3 linked regions of the Aromatoleum aromaticum EbN1 genome follow. The main gene of each other region encodes a partner of the protein of the gene in region 3 in a complex. Links are inferred from orthologs where the notes say so. Each region holds a gene or a part of one and is shown on either strand. Other genes may lie near its edges.

Region 1 (3,030 bases), 990 kb from region 3 along the record:
CGCAGGAGCGAACAGGGCAAGGACGCCTCGACAGTGCGCGGTGCGCTGGAGTTCTTCGAAGAGGACTTCCCGGAGCTGAAGGGCTGATCAACGCCAGGTAACGCCAAAAGGCAAGTGCGGACGGCGGGGCAACCCGCCGTTTTCATGTCCGGAGCCGAGCCGGCGGAGTTTCCTCGAGGAGATCAACCGCCGGGTGCTGCCCGCCGTAAGCTGGTACAATTGCGGCCGTGGCGGGTCTCCCCGCATTGCAGCGCGGTGAACCTGGTCAGGGCCGGAAGGCAGCAGCCACAGCCGTTCCCTGCAAGTGCCGGGGGTCAGGCTCGCCACCCCGAACAATCGCGCGAAGGGCGTCTTCCGATGAAGACGCCCTTCGGCTCATTGGGGCCGGCGGCGCCCGTTTCAGGCCGGGGTGCGCCCTGTCCATGGGGCGGCGGCGCCGCGCGACGAGGGCCGCTCTGCTAGAATCCTGCCATGAGCTATCAGGTTCTCGCCCGCAAGTGGCGCCCGAAGAATTTCGCGACGCTGGTCGGCCAGGAACACGTCGTCCGGGCGCTCAGCCATGCGCTCGCCACCGGTCGGCTGCACCACGCGTGGCTGTTCACGGGCACGCGCGGCGTCGGCAAGACGACCATTTCGCGCATTCTCGCCAAAGCGCTGAACTGCGAGACCGGCGTTACGCCCGAACCCTGCGGCACCTGCGCGGCCTGCCGCGCGATCGACGCGGACCGTTTTCCCGACTACGTCGAGATGGATGCCGCTTCGAACCGCGGCGTCGAGGACATGGCTGCGCTGCTCGACAAGGCGGTGTATGCACCGGTGCAGGGGCGCTACAAGGTCTACATGATCGACGAAGTCCACATGCTGACCGGGCATGCGTTCAACGCGATGCTGAAAACGCTCGAAGAGCCTCCCGAACACGTCAAGTTCATCCTCGCGACGACGGATCCGCAGAAAATCCCGGTGACAGTGCTCTCCCGCTGCCTGCAGTTCAACCTCAAGCAGATGCCGCCGGGGCACATCATCGACCATCTCGGCGGCATTCTCGAGGCCGAGGGCGTGCCCTTCGAAGCGCCCGCACTGCGCCATCTCGCCAAGGCCGCCAACGGCTCGATGCGCGATGCGCTGTCGCTGCTCGACCAGGCGATCGCGCACGGTTCTGGGCGCGTCGAGGAAGAGCAGGTCTCGCACATGCTCGGTACGGTCGGCGACGATCATCTGTACGCGGTGCTCGACGCGCTGGCTGCGGGCGACGTCGCCGGGATGCTCGCCGTGGCCGACCGCATGGAGGCGCGCAGCCTGTCGTTCGACGCGGCGTTGCAGGCGCTCGCCTCGCTGCTGCACCGCATCGCGCTCGTGCAGTTCGCCCCGGCGGCGATCGCCGACGAGGCGGAACGTCAACGTCTCGCGCCGTATGCCGAGGCCTTCGACGCCGAGTTCCTGCAACTCGCCTACCAGATCGCCATCCACGGCCGCGACGAACTGTCGCTGGCGCCGGACGACTATGCGGGCTTCACTATGAGCCTGCTGCGCCTGCACGCATTTCGCCCCGAGCAGCCGGTGGCGCTCGGCAGTCCCGGCGACGCGGCAGGCGGAGGGGGGGCGGGTCGGGCGCGTGTCATCTCCCCGTCGCCACAGCCGGCTGCGAGCCTCACAGCACGGGCGACGGCATCGGGGGCGCCGCGCGACGCGGCGCCGGCAGCAAGATCCCCGGCGGCAAAGGTAATCCCCGCGGAGCATCTGCCACGCGAACGCGCGATTGCCGAAGCCGGGAGGCGTTTGTCGACGCCCGGCAGTGCGGTGGCGGTCGCCGAAAGTCCGATCGAACCATCGAACTCCGTTCCTCCATGGGAAGATCTGCCGCCGGAGGCGTTCGCCGGCGAAACATCGGTGCCGCAACCTGCCTCCTCGGCCGCGCCGGCGCCCGTGCGCCCAAGCGACGCGGAGGTCGAGCGGCCGCCGGCACGAAGCGCGACGGCCCCCGGAAGTGCTGTTCCGCGGCGCGCCGAGCAGCCGGAAGCCACAGTTGCGTCACCGGGCACGACAGGGCTCGACATCGGATCGGCTTTCGCTGCCGGCGAATGGCATGCGATCCTGCGCGTGCTGGGCCTTGGCGGAATGATGCGGGAACTCGCGCAGCACTGCGAATGGATCGGATTTGTCGAAGGTGTGGTGAACCTTCGGTTGTCCGAAACCCATCGCCATTTGCTGGGCATGAATCCGGGACTCCTCGACCGCCTGCAGGACGCGCTTGCGGCGCAGTATGGCGCTCCGCTGCGGCTCAGGATCGAGACCGGCGCGATCGCCGGCGAAACCCCGGCGCAGCGCGACCAGGCAGAAAAACGGGCGCGGCACATCGAGGCCGTGGCGGCGCTCGAGAGCGACCCTTTCGTGCGTGAACTGATCGAACGATTCGACGCGTCCCTCGTGGAAGCGTCGGTAAGACCACTTTGAATTCCTCTTGCGGAGAATCTGGCGATGATGAAAGGCGGAATTGCCGGGCTGATGAAACAGGCCCAGCAGATGCAGGAAAACATGAAGAAGATGCAGGACCAGCTGGCCTCGGTCGAAGTCGAGGGGCAGTCGGGCGCCGGAATGGTCAAGGTGCTGATGACCTGCAAGTACGACGTGCGCCGGGTGACGATCGACGACTCGGTGATGGACGACAAGGAAATGCTCGAGGATCTCCTCGCGGCCGCTGTCAATGACGCAGTGCGCCGCGTGGAAACGACGACGCAGGAGAAAATGGCGGGCTTCACGTCCGGCCTCAACCTGCCGCCCGGGATGAAGCTGCCGTTCTGAATGTCACCTTCGAGTCTCGACGAGCTGATCGACGCGTTGCGCGGCCTGCCCGGAGTCGGGCCGAAGTCCGCGCAGCGCATGGCCTACCATCTTTTGCAGCGCGACCAGCGTGGCGCCGAACGCCTTGCCCGGGCGCTCGGCAATGCGCTCGCGGTGCTGCGTCATTGCGAACGCTGCAACACTTTCACCGAAACCGAGATCTGCCAGCGCTGCGCGAGCCCGCAGCGCGAC
Region 2 (2,960 bases), 1.1 Mb from region 3 along the record:
ACATGATCACGCCGCAGTACATCGCCGACCTGATCGCGTGGGGCGCGATCGGCGCCCGCACCACCGAAAGCCAGGTGCACCGCGAACTCGCGTCCGGGCTGTCGTGCCCGGTCGGCTTCAAGAACGGCACCGACGGCAATGTCAGGATCGCCGTCGACGCGATCAAGGCTGCGCAGTCGCCGCATCATTTCCTCTCCGTCACCAAGGCGGGGCATTCGGCGATCGTCACGACGCTCGGCAACGAGGACTGCCACGTCATCCTGCGCGGCGGCAAGAGCACCAACTACGATGCCGCCAGCGTCGATGCGGCTTGCAAGGAGCTCGCTGCTTCGGGCGTGCCGGGCAAGGTGATGATCGATTTCTCGCATGCCAACAGCCGCAAGCAACATCGCCTGCAGATCGAGGTCGCGCGCGATGTCGGCGCGCAGATGGCGAACGGCGACGACCGCCTCATCGGCGTGATGGTCGAGTCGCACCTGAAGGAAGGCCGCCAGGACCTGATCCCGGGCAAGGAGCTCGAGTACGGCAAGAGCATCACCGACGCGTGCCTGGGCTGGGAAGACAGCGTCACCGTGCTCGAAATCCTTGCCGAGGCGGTACGCCAGCGGCGCGTCAAACGCGCCGACCTGGAGTGACGCGGCGGCCCGGGTAGCTGCCGCGCCGGTGGTGAGGGGCCGGGATCATGAATGCACTGATCTGCCGCAAAACGCTGCGCCTTTCCGGTCCTCCCGCGATGGATGCCGGGTCCGGCACCTGAATCCGTAGCGTCGATCCTCCGCATCGGACACTGCACGTGTCGCGCAAGATCATCCATTGCGACTGCGACTGCTTCTACGCCGCGGTCGAGATGCGCGACAACCCCTCGCTGCGTGGGCGGCCGCTGGCAGTGGGCGGGCGCGCCGACGAGCGCGGGGTGATCGCCACCTGCAACTACGAAGCGCGCGCTTTCGGCGTGCGCTCGGCGATGTCGACGGCGCACGCGCTGCGGCTGTGCCCGCACTTGCTGCTGCTGCCGCCGGACTTCATCCGCTACCGTACGGCGTCGCGCCAGATCCTCGCGATCTACCGGGAATACACCGCGCTCGTTGAACCGCTGTCGCTCGACGAGGCCTATCTCGACGTCACTGCCGTTGACCGCTGCCGCGGCAGCGCGACGCTGCTGGCGCAGGAGATCCGCAGCCGCATCCATGACGAAGTCGGCATCACTGCGTCGGCCGGGATCGCGCCGAACAAGTTCGTCGCGAAAGTCGCAAGCGACTGGAGGAAGCCGAACGGCCAGTTCGTCGTGCCTCCGCAAGAGGTCGACCGCTTCGTCGCCGAACTGCCGGTGAAGAAGATCTTCGGCGTCGGCAAGGTCACTGCCGACCACCTGCTGCAGCTGGGAGTGGAGACGTGCGGCGATCTGCGTGGCTGGAGTCTCGCCGATCTGACGCGCGAATTCGGCAGCTTCGGTGCGAAACTGCATCGGCTGTGCCGCGGCATCGACGAGCGGCCGGTCGCGCCCGACCGCGAGCGCAAATCGCTGTCGGTGGAGACGACCTACAACCGTGATCTTCCCGACCTGCAGTCCTGCCTCGACGCGTTGCCGGCGCTAGTCGAGCAGTTCTCGCGCCGGATGGCGCGGCTGCACGACGGCGAGACAGTCCACAAGGTTTTCGTCAAAGTGCGGTTCTCCGATTTCACGCGGACCACTGTTGAATGCGTCAATCCGCGTCCGGGCCCCGAGACATGGATCAAGCTCCTGACGGAAGGGTATCGGCGCCGCGCGCTGCCGGTGCGCCTGCTCGGTGTCGGCGTGCGCTTCGCCGCCCCTGCGGCGCCGGACCTGCAGCTTTCGCTGTTCGCAGGCCTCGCTCCGCACGGCGACGGCCCACCGTGACGCCGGCCGAGCTCAGGCGTTCTTGCCCTTCTGCCACAGCACGTCGCCGCGGCCTGCGGCACGGTTGAGCACGCGGCCCAGCACGAACAGCAGGTCGGAGAACCGGTTCAGATACTGGCGCGGCCCGTCGTTGATCGCTTCTTCCTGTCCCAGCGCGACGATCGCGCGTTCCGCGCGGCGGCAGACCGTGCGGGCGAGGTGCGCGAGCGCTGCGGCGCGGCTGCCGCCGGGCAGGATGAAGTCCTTCAGCGGTTCGAGCGGTTCGTTGAGCCGGTCGAGTTCGGTCTCGAGCTTGTCGACATGTTTCTGGCTGATCATGCTCATGCCGGGGATGCAGATTTCGCCGCCGAGGTCGAAGAGATCGTGCTGCACGTCGGTCAGCAGCGCCTGTACGTCGTCCGGCAGGTCCTCGCACAGCAGCAGCCCGACGACCGCGTTCAGTTCGTCGACTTCGCCGAGCGTGTCGATGCGCAGGCTGTTCTTCGCTACACGCTTGCCGTCGCCGAGCCCGGTCGTCCCGGCGTCGCCGGTGCGAGTGTAGATCTTCGAGAGCCGATGTCCCATTTCCTCGTCTTCCTGTGCAGTTGGGGTCGGCCGATTATAGGCGAAGCCTCTCGGCCTCCTTTCATCCGTTAGAATCGCCGTTTTACGAATTCCGCTGTGTCGATCCGATCTGTCCAGGCGAACCTCCCCATGAAAAGCGCTGAAATCCGCGAGAAGTTCCTGAAGTTCTTCGAATCCAAAGGTCATCAGATCGTCGCCTCCAGTTCGCTGGTGCCGCACGACGACCCGACGCTGCTGTTCACGAACGCCGGGATGAACCAGTTCAAGGATGTTTTCCTCGGCTTCGACAAACGGCCGTACTCGCGCGCGACGACGTCGCAGAAATGCGTGCGCGCCGGCGGCAAGCACAACGATCTCGAGAACGTCGGCTACACCGCGCGGCATCACACGTTCTTCGAGATGCTCGGCAACTTCAGCTTCGGCGACTACTTCAAGCACGACGCGATCACGTACGCGTGGGAGCTGCTGACCGAAGAGTTCGGGCTGCCGAAGGACAAGCTGTGGGTCACGGTCTATG
Region 3 (3,042 bases):
AAAGCTTCGACGCCTTCAAGCGCTATTACCGCTCGCTCGACCTCCTGCTGATCGACGACATCCAGTTCTTCAACAACAAGAACCGCACGCAGGAAGAGTTCTTCCACGCGTTCAATGCGCTGACCGAGGCACGCAAGCAGATCGTCATCACCTGTGACACCTACCCCAAGGATATCCAGGGCCTCGAGGACCGGCTGATCTCGCGCTTCGACTGGGGCCTCACCGTGCAGATCGAGCCGCCGGAGCTCGAGATGCGCGTCGCGATCCTGCAGAAGAAAGCCGAGGCGCTGCGCGTCGATCTCCACGACGACGTCGCCTTCCTGATCGCGAAGAACCTGCGCTCGAACGTGCGCGAGCTCGAAGGCGCGCTGAACAAGGTCGTCGCCTTCGCGCGCTTCCACGGCCGCGGCATCACGCTCGAAGTCGCGAAGGACGCGCTGAAGGATCTCCTGAACGCGCACAACCGCCAGCTCACCATCGAGCACATCCAGAAGACCGTCGCCGACTACTACAAGATCAAGGTCGCCGACATGCACTCGAAAAAGCGCACGCGCGTCATCGCCCGGCCGCGTCAGGTCGCGATGTGGCTCGCGAAAGACCTCACGCCGATGTCGCTGCCGGCGATCGGCGAGGCATTCGGCGGGCGCGACCACACCACCGTGATGCACGCGTGCCGCACGATCGCCGAGCTGCGCCTTGGCGATCACCAGTTGAACCACGACGTCCACGTGCTCACCCAGGTTCTCAGGGGATGAGCACCGCAGCCCCAGCCCTTTTGATTGCGCTTCGCGCCAAGCCCGGAACCACCTAATCCAAACCGGAAAGACTCTGACGCCATGCTTCTGCTCACCACCACCCGCGACGCGCTCCTCGCCCCGCTGCAGTCGGTCGCCGGCATCGTCGAAAAACGCCACACCCTGCCGATCCTGTCGAACGTGCTGATCGAGAAGCACGGCGACCAACTGACGCTGCTCGCGACCGACATCGAGATCCAGATCCGCACCACCACGGCCGGACACATCGGCGGCGAGGACGCATCGATCACCGTCGCTGCGAGGAAGCTGCAGGACATCCTGCGCGCAGTGCCCGAAGGCGACGTGACGGTCATGCTGGACGACAAGCGCCTGACCGTGAAAGCGGGGCGCAGCCGCTTCGCGCTGCAGACGTTGCCGGCCGCCGACTACCCGCGCATGAACCCGCCCGACGGCGACGCGACGCACTTCTCGGTGAGCCAGAAAAGCTTCAAGCGCCAGCTCGCCCAGGTCGCCTACGCGATGGCGCAGCAGGACATCCGTTATTACCTCAACGGCCTGCTGCTGATCGCCAGCGGCAGCGAGCTGCGCATGGTGGCGACCGACGGCCACCGCCTGGCGTTCGCGTCGAACCCGCTCGCTGGCGACGTCCCGCATACGGAAGTGATCCTGCCGCGCAAGACCGTCATGGAGCTTGCCCGCCAGCTCGCCGACAGCGAGGATCCGCTCGAAGTGATCCTCGCCGGCAACCAGGTCGTGTTCCGCTTCGGCCCGATCGAACTGGTGTCGAAGCTGATCGACGGCAAGTTCCCCGACTACGAGCGCGTGATCCCGCAGAACCACCCGAAGCTGCTGACTTTCGAGCGCATGCCGCTGCTGGCGACGCTGTCGCGCGTCGCGATCCTGACCAACGAGAAGTTCCGCGGCGTGCGCCTCGTGCTCGGCGACGGCAGCCTGAAGATCGTCAGCACGAACGCTGAACAGGAAGAAGCCCTCGAAGAGCTCGAAGTCGATTACCACGACGACCCGCTCGACATCGGCTTCAACGTCACCTATCTGCTCGACGTGCTGAATAACGTTACCAGCGACACGATCGAATGGCGCTTCAACGACGGCAACTCGAGCGCGCTCGTGACGCTGCCCGGCAACGCCACGTTCAAGTACGTCGTCATGCCGATGCGGATCTGACCGACGCGGCGCACCGCCGCCGCAGGCTTTTCGCCCCTGTGCAGCCGGGGGCGCGTTCTTTGATGAATCACTGAGATGACCATGTCCGAATCGCAAGTCCTACCGCACACTCCCGAACCCGACGCCTACGACGAATCCAGCATCCAGCAGCTCGAAGGGCTGGAAGCGGTGAGGAAGCGTCCCGGCATGTACATCGGCGACACTTCCGACGGCACCGGCCTGCACCACATGGTGTTCGAAGTCGTCGATAACGCCATCGACGAGGCGCTGGCCGGGCACTGCGACGACATCGTCATCACGATCCACGCCGACAACTCGATCTCGGTGGCCGACAACGGCCGCGGCATCCCGGTCGGCGTGAAGATGGACGACAAGCACGAGCCGAAGCGCTCGGCGGCCGAGATCGTCATGTGCGTGCTGCATGCAGGCGGCAAGTTCAACCAGAACAGCTACAAGGTGTCGGGCGGCCTGCACGGCGTGGGCGTGTCGTGCGTCAACGCGCTGTCGAAGTGGCTGCACCTTACCGTCGCCCGCGACGGCAAGAAACACTTCATCGAGTTCCACCACGGTGTGCCGCAGAACCGCGTCATCGAGCTCGTCGACGGCGTCGAGGTGAGCCCGATGCGCATCACCGGCGAGACCACCAAGCGCGGCACGCGCGTGCATTACCTCGCCGACGAGGAGATCTTCGGCACCGTCGAATACCACTACGAGATCCTCGCCAAGCGCCTGCGCGAGCTGTCGTTCCTCAACAACGGCGTCAAGATCCGCCTCGTCGACCAACGCAGCGGCAAGGAAGAGGACTTCGCCTTCGCCGGCGGCGTCAAAGGTTTCGTCGAATACATCAACCGCACGAAGAGCGTGCTGCATCCGACGGTGTTCTACGCTGCGGGCACGACGCGCATCCCGACCGGCCACGGCCACGACGCCGAGCTCGGTGTCGAAGTCGCGATGCAGTGGAACGACAGCTACGCCGAACAGGTGCTGTGCTACACCAACAACATTCCGCAGGCCGACGGCGGCACTCACCTCACCGGCCTGCGGGCGGCGATGACGCGCATCATCAACAAGTACATCGAAGAACACGAGATCGCGAAGAAAG

The links.
Region 1: the proteins of dnaN (region 3) and dnaX are in contact, whole or in part, in a cryo-EM structure (PDB 8GIZ), measured with the Escherichia coli proteins. The link is inferred for Aromatoleum aromaticum EbN1 from one-to-one orthologs.
Region 2: the proteins of dnaN (region 3) and dinB are in contact, whole or in part, in a solved structure (PDB 1OK7), measured with the Escherichia coli proteins. The link is inferred for Aromatoleum aromaticum EbN1 from one-to-one orthologs.

What each region holds. Positions count from the first base shown.
Region 1 is NC_006513.1:703,583-706,612, reverse strand. What follows is about bases 86-2,961. They hold dnaX (DNA polymerase III subunit gamma/tau), read left to right. Parts: upstream 86-471; coding sequence 472-2,451; downstream 2,452-2,961. Other genes in these bases: recR (recombination mediator RecR), read left to right, coding at 2,800-2,961; EBN1_RS03310 (YbaB/EbfC family nucleoid-associated protein), read left to right, coding at 2,476-2,799; EBN1_RS03325 (AMP-binding protein), read left to right, coding at 86-87. Outside these bases: more of EBN1_RS03325, read left to right, coding at 1-85; more of recR, read left to right, coding at 2,962-3,030. UniProt on the Escherichia coli protein: Part of the beta sliding clamp loading complex, which hydrolyzes ATP to load the beta clamp onto primed DNA to form the DNA replication pre-initiation complex.
Region 2 is NC_006513.1:598,258-601,217, reverse strand. Bases 31-2,836 are described here. They hold dinB (DNA polymerase IV), read left to right. Parts: upstream 31-793; coding sequence 794-1,879; downstream 1,880-2,836. Other genes in these bases: alaS (alanine--tRNA ligase), read left to right, coding at 2,573-2,836; EBN1_RS02785 (cob(I)yrinic acid a,c-diamide adenosyltransferase), read right to left, coding at 1,892-2,443; aroG (3-deoxy-7-phosphoheptulonate synthase AroG), read left to right, coding at 31-635. Also shown: more of aroG, read left to right, coding at 1-30; more of alaS, read left to right, coding at 2,837-2,960. UniProt on the Escherichia coli protein: Poorly processive, error-prone DNA polymerase involved in translesion repair and untargeted mutagenesis. Copies undamaged DNA at stalled replication forks, which arise in vivo from mismatched or misaligned primer ends.
Region 3 is NC_006513.1:1,694,651-1,697,692, forward strand. What follows is about bases 1-2,888. They hold dnaN (DNA polymerase III subunit beta), read left to right. Parts: upstream 1-836; coding sequence 837-1,940; downstream 1,941-2,888. Other genes in these bases: dnaA (chromosomal replication initiator protein DnaA), read left to right, coding at 1-755; gyrB (DNA topoisomerase (ATP-hydrolyzing) subunit B), read left to right, coding at 2,022-2,888. Also shown: more of gyrB, read left to right, coding at 2,889-3,042. UniProt on the Escherichia coli protein: Confers DNA tethering and processivity to DNA polymerases and other proteins. Acts as a clamp, forming a ring around DNA (a reaction catalyzed by the clamp-loading complex) which diffuses in an ATP-independent manner freely and bidirectionally along dsDNA.